Regions from separate parts of the Shewanella polaris genome, predicted to be linked through region 3. Evidence: predicted binding sites of a transcription regulator. Region 3 holds the regulator's gene; each other region holds the start of a gene.
The links. Region 3 encodes MetJ, which represses methionine synthesis genes. Its sites were predicted from a motif close to TAGACGTCTAGACGTCTA; they were not measured.
Positions count from the first base shown of each region.

Region 1 (2,286 bases), 480 kb from region 3:
TGCACCCAAAATATATCATTGGTACATCTACAGTTGCGGGTACAGTTTGGGCTTATCCCAATTCCCAATACCTTGAAAAGCACTATTATTTTGAAACTATGATCTTAAAAACCCTTAACTTAACACTCTTAACTTAACGCTATGATTTTGAAAGAATGATCATCATTATGATACTGCAACGACTAAGCAATGGCACTAAAGCAATCACGATTAAGCATTAGGCCAATGTAATCTAAAACTCACTTTAGCAGGCTTACTCTCCATTGCCGTTGGCTGAGAACGGTCAATAATATCAACATCGTCAGGCCAATAAACATCGAGCACCATAATAGCAGCATAGGGGATCGCTAGGTTAGCGAATAATCCGCTACATTGGCCGGCATTAAGCACATATCCCATAATGCATCTAATTACGCCACCATGGGTCACCACCAATGCTTGTGGAATTGATTCGTCAGCTTCATCTGTCTTATTCAACACTGGCTGTAAACAGGCTGCAACCTCAATTAGTCCTTGTTGTACCCGCTCTGCAAAATCGACCACACTTTCGCCCTTTTCGGGGGTGTTTTCAACATTCCATGGATCCCGCCAATAGGCATCAAATTGGCTTGGGCTTTTATGATAAATTTTATCAAATGCTTGGCCATCCCATACGCCAAAGTTTATCTCTTGCAAAGCTGGCACCAGCTTTAGCGGCACGGTTAATTGTTGCGATAAGCTTGCGGCAAAGGTTTTACAGCGCACTAAAGGCGAACTAAAAATATGGCTTATTGGGTGCGTGACACGAGCAAAGGCTTGGCGCATTTGTTCGTGGCCTTGCGCCGTTAATGGCACATCAATTTGACCACGAGCGATTTCACCACCTTCACACTCACCGTGACGTAAAAACACTATCTTGGCTTGTTTCATTTGCATAAACCTCAACTCAGGGTATCAAACAGTGATTTTGCGTTGCTAACAAATGGCAAATTTGAGATCACTTGGGGTCATCATTCTGATGTTAACTTACCTTTTAAGCCAAATTGAGCTTAATTCAGTCTTGCTCTGGCAGTAAAATTTCGCGTACTATGGACGTCTATACGTTTATATGTCCAAAATACTATCTTAAAAGGTAAGCATTTAGAAGATAATCATTGTAAGCAACAATTGTACGCGACTATTCTATCTAAGACTGATAGTGATAGTTGTATACAACACTTGTACACCGCACTTGTACACAACAATGATGTTATCGCCCTACTATTGTAAAAATAAGGGTATGCTTATCTCAATCAAGGTATCAAGCAACATAGTGATAAAAAGGTAACTGTTATGGCGAAATCGACTTCTTACAGTCAAACACTTAAACAACTTAATGCATTGTTAGCGCAGCGTATTGTGATTTTAGATGGCGCTATGGGCACCATGATCCAAGACTATAAGTTGGAAGAAGAAGATTATCGTGGCGAGCGTTTTAAAGATTGGCATTGCGATGTTAAAGGCAACAATGACTTATTAGTACTCAGCCAACCGCAAATCATTAAAGATATTCATACTCAGTACCTGTTAAACGGTGCCGACATTATTGAAACCAACACCTTTAATGCCACCACCATTGCCATGGCCGACTACGACATGCAGTCACTGGCCGCTGAAATTAACCTTGCTGGAGCCCAAGTCGCCCGCCAAGCAGCAGATGAAGTAGCTGCGCAAACTGGTTCGCCACGTTATGTTGCCGGTGTATTAGGTCCAACCAACCGTACCTGTTCTATCAGTCCAGACGTTAACGACCCTGGGTTTCGTAATGTCAGTTTCGACCAATTAGTTGAAGCTTATGTCGAATCAACCAGCGCCTTAATTGAAGGCGGCGCCGATATCATTATGGTTGAAACCATTTTTGATACCTTAAACGCCAAAGCCGCCCTGTTCGCGATTGAAAAAGTATTCGATCAACTTGGCGATCGCTTACCAGTAATGATCTCTGGCACTATTACCGACGCATCAGGCCGCACACTAACCGGCCAAACAACCGAAGCCTTTTATAACTCTTTACGCCACATCAAGCCGTTATCGATTGGCCTTAACTGCGCCCTTGGACCAAAAGAGTTGCGTCCGTACGTTGAAGAATTGTCACGTATTGCCGAATGTTATGTCTCTGCCCACCCAAATGCTGGCTTACCTAATGAATTTGGTGGCTATGATGAAACCCCAGAAGAAATGGCCGAAGTCATTAATCAATGGGCGCAAGAAGGCATGCTTAATATTGTCGGTGGCTGTTGTGGTAGTACACCCAATCACATTAGTGCC
Region 1 covers NZ_CP041036.1:3,614,732-3,617,017, forward strand. The annotation lists cobalamin riboswitch at 1-90, opposite strand, end outside; gene FH971_RS15680 (histidine phosphatase family protein) at 211-909, opposite strand; gene metH (methionine synthase) at 1,312-2,286, shown strand, end outside.
Region 1: the regulator MetJ is predicted to act here: its motif matches at 1,069-1,086, upstream of metH (methionine synthase).

Region 2 (2,286 bases), 1.2 Mb from region 3:
CGGTTTTGGTGAATGTGCAATAAGCGTGAGGTACCGCTATGTTGTGCTAAAGACACTTCTGGGAAATTAACGGCTGACAAAGTAGAACCATTGTCAGAGTATTTTACCAGCTTGCCTGCAACTTCAATCCCGATATTTTGTTGGGCTTCAGCTGTACTGCCACCAATATGTGGTGTGAGCAACACATTGTCTAAACCACGTAATGGTGTAATAAATTCATCATCATTCGATTTAGGTTCAACGGGGAACACATCAATCGCTGCACCTGCAAGATGTTCAGATTTTAGCGCTTGAGCTAAGTCTTCAATATCGACTACGGTACCGCGAGAGGCATTGATAAAAAAACTGCCTTGACGCATCTGAGCAAATTGAGCCTTAGCAAACATATCTTTAGTTTGCGGCGTTTCCGGCACATGCAGACTGACGACATCTGCTTGAGACAATAACTCGTCCATAGAATGAATTTGAGAAGCATTACCTAACGGTAATTTGTCTTCAATATCAAAGAAAATCACTCTCATGCCTAAGGTTTCAGCCAAAATACCCAGCTGAGTGCCAATATGACCATAACCGATCACACCTAATGTTTTACCACGCACTTCAACACTGCCATTTGCGCTTTTTAACCAACCGCCACGATGCGAGATAGCATTACGCTGTGGAATGCCACGCATTAGCATAATGATTTCACCAATAACCAATTCAGCAACACTTCGAGTATTAGAGAAGGGCGCGTTGAATACCGGAATACCCAATTTTTCAGCAGTAGCTAAATCGACTTGGTTGGTACCGATACAAAAACAGCCGATGGCAACCAGCTTTTCTGCATGATGTAGTACTTCTGCAGTAATTTGAGAACGGGAACGTAATCCAACAAAGTGAGCATCTTTAATTGATGCAAGTAAAGCATCTTCACCTAAAGAGGCTTTATGATATTCAATGTTGGTATAACCTGCTCGTTCTAGTACATCAACCGCAGTTTGGTGGACGCCTTCCAACAGCAGGATTTTGATCTTATCCTTGTCAAGCGAGTGTTTCGCCATGATATGGGTACCCTCTTATCATTAAATGATACTTATGCTAATACTAATGCATTAGCCAATAGTTATGATATAAATGCGGACTTGCGAAGCATTATCAAAGTAGCACTTTTTTAAGCGCTTGTGGAGGGCTAGATGGCTAAAGTTAATATTCTAAATTTAGAACAATATCACAAATGAGGGATTTATATTGAATAACAAGATGTTATGGTGCGTGGTTTATCTATTTGTGTTGATATGGTCGGTCAGTAATCCAAAGGATATGTTTACTTGGTGGTTGGAAGCTATTCCCGCATTAATCGCCTTACCAATATTGTTTTTTAGTCGTAAAAGCTTTCCTCTGACCACCTTAGCCTATGTACTTATTTTAGTGCATTGCTGTGTGCTATTTGTGGGCGCTCGGTACACCTATGCGGAAGTGCCATTGTTTGATTGGCTGGCACAAGTGATGGGCAGTGATAGAAATAATTACGATAAATTAGGGCATTTTGCCCAAGGTTTTGTACCTGTTATATTGGCTCGAGAAATTTTTATCCGTAAGCAAGTAATACAAATCGGTGCTTGGTGTCAGTTTTTATCGGTATGTTTTGTGTTGGCATTCTCTGCTTTTTATGAATTAGTTGAATGGTGGGTAGCCATTGCTACTGGCGAAAATGCTGAGGCGTTTTTGGGCACACAAGGGTATGTTTGGGATACTCAATCTGATATGTTTTTAGCATTGATTGGTGGGATTTGCGGGGTTTTATTGCTCTCATCATTACATAATAAGCAAATAGCGGCCAAAATGCTGATTAAACAAAGTTCCGTTTAATGTTAATGGTTGAACTTGTGTTATCACAAGTTCGGCTATTTTGTTGTTTGTATAGAATTGTTGTTTTTATAGATAATTGTTTGAGCGAGTAGAGAGTATGAGCTTATCAGTCTTAAGCTAGTGATAAAGTCTATTTAACGTCAGTCAAATTTACTATTAATACTTTAGACTGATAAAATAGTCATAACAACTAGCAAATTTTTACTATGCTTGCAGTATAAAATAGTTTTTATAATAAAAACTGTTATTGAGAAGTGATTTATCGCCATGTTCATTTATGCAGATATTGACTTCACGATATTAAGAGCATCATAAATATCCAAATAAAGCGCTCTAAATATAATAACAAAAAGTACATTATCTGCATTAGCTAATGCTTTAAAGCTAGAAACAAGTTTTTGCGTACGTAGTAGGTAACTTTAGGATGTGCTCAAG
Region 2 covers NZ_CP041036.1:633,438-635,723, forward strand. The annotation lists gene serA (phosphoglycerate dehydrogenase) at 1-1,043, opposite strand, end outside; gene FH971_RS02725 (DUF2238 domain-containing protein) at 1,231-1,851, shown strand.
Region 2: the regulator MetJ is predicted to act here: its motif matches at 1,165-1,182, upstream of serA (phosphoglycerate dehydrogenase).

Region 3 (2,286 bases):
CATTGCTTGGCTACCTAGTGATAATGCAATAGCGAGTGCGATACCAACTTTAACGTATGTGTTCATCATTTTATCCTCTATAGGGCTTCTTATTAGTGGTGCGTTTGCAATTTATGTTTATTTCTTTGCTGTGAATAATGTTACCTAAAAGTGAGTAGTGTTAATTTGAAGTAGATCATGTTCATGAGAAAAATCTAATTGAAAAAAAGTTAATTGAATCAAATCTAATGGACTTATGTGATGTGGATCTCTTTCGTGACAATATTCAATTTGCTATAGAGATAAAAAATTTCGCAGTGGATTTGGAACAACAATTATGGATAGGGAAAAATAATTTAGTGTATTATTTTGGTGGAAGCCTTTAGGGGAAAATTTTTTTGGGTAAGGTTTAATTACTCATAATGAGAGAATAGTTAGCTCATTATGAGTTACTAGGTTGATTAGTTGATTAGTTGATTAGTGCGCTGGTCGATTTAACCACTAACAAAGTCGCACTGATACTACATAATATTAAGGTCACAATGCGGGTTTTATTTTTATCGACATGGTTAATTAACAATCCAGAGACCAAGTAACCGGTAACAACGGAAGGGAATAACATTAGCGACAACCACAAATGTTTCATCTCAACCAAGCCGACTATGGCTAGAATAGCTAAAGCAATCAGTGAACTGAGTACGAAGAATGCAGACAGTGCAGCTCTAAATTTACTAGGATCTTGGCCTGCAAGTAAAATCGCCATAGGTGGACCACCAATGGCGGCGATGTTGCCAAATATGCCCGAAAATACCCCCGCGATAAATAAACTGATGCGATTGATGGGGGCTGTAATGCGATAAACACTTAATATCACAGCAATAAATACAATAGCGGCAATCACTAAACCTAATATGGCTTGTGGTGCAAACAGTAATAACCCAGCGCCTAAAAATCCGCCGGGGATCCGCCCGAGCAAAGCATATTGTAAACCATTAAATTGCAGGTGGTTGCGTTCTCTAAATAAGGTCATTGCAGAAATGGCAAATCCCATTGCAATAATTGGTACTGGCACTAGTTGAGGGTTAACAATATACAGCAGGGGACTAGCAACAACGGCTAACCCAAAACCAATTAAGCTCTGGGTTAACGCGCCTAAAAAAACGATAATTGATGCCAGTATCAAGGTTGTAGGATCGATAAACGACATCATATGTTCTCTTTTAAAACAAGACTACTTCGTATTAGGGTAGTTTCCAAGTCGATGACGTTGTCACTAACCTGTGGATTATTCCAGCTCTTCCCATTCGATGCCCATATCATCCATTATCTTTTTAGCTTCACTTGGAATGCTGTCCGGTTCATCTTTTGATAAATCACCGTCATAAGGTAATGGTTGACCTGTATATGCATGCAAAAATGCTTCACATAGCAGTTCACTGTTAGTTGCATGACGCAGATTATTGATCTGACGTCTAGTGCGTTCATCTGTTAGTATTTTTAATACTTTTAGCGGTATCGAAACTGTAATCTTTTTTACTTGTTCATTTTTTTTGCCATGTTCGGCATATGGGCTAATATATTCGCCATTCCATTCAGTCATTAACTTACCCTTAACGATAAATACGGTGCGGATTTTAAACCGTTACAAGCTCTAGTCAAATTATTGCGACTATTTAACCTCGATGCAAATAGATTTCTTGATGTTTAGACGTCTACGCGTCTATTTTGTTGACGGATGCAGAACTTTTCGGTAAATTTGGACGTCTAGACATCTACTTGTGTGTTTGTGACATTTTAGGAATCAATTATGACAAAACATAAAAGCGCCACATTGGCCGTTCGCCAAGGTATTGAAACAGACACACAACATGGTGCAATTGTACCGCCTATTTATTTATCGACTAATTATTCATTCGATGGTCATAATAATCCTCGTGAGTTTGATTATAGTCGTTCAGGTAATCCTACTCGGTGTATTTTAGGGGAGGCGCTCGCCAAACTTGAACAAGGTGCTACTGGTGTGGTGACCTGTACTGGTATGGCGGCGATTACTTTAGTCACCAGCTTACTTGGCCCTGATGATTTATTGGTTGTACCGCACGATTGTTATGGTGGCAGTTATCGTTTATTTACTAATTTGGCGAAAAAAGGCCAATTTAAGTTGTTAGTTGTTGATCAAACAGATAGCCAAGCATTGAGTAAAGCCATTGCCCAGAAACCTAAAATGGTGTGGTTAGAAACCCCCTCAAATCCTTTACTTAGAGTGATTGATATCGAAGCCGTCAGTCATGCTTGCCATGACGTTGG
Region 3 covers NZ_CP041036.1:4,098,643-4,100,928, reverse strand. The annotation lists gene FH971_RS17900 (c-type cytochrome) at 1-69, opposite strand, end outside; gene FH971_RS17895 (sulfite exporter TauE/SafE family protein) at 449-1,189, opposite strand; gene metJ (met regulon transcriptional regulator MetJ) at 1,265-1,579, opposite strand; gene metB (cystathionine gamma-synthase) at 1,787-2,286, shown strand, end outside.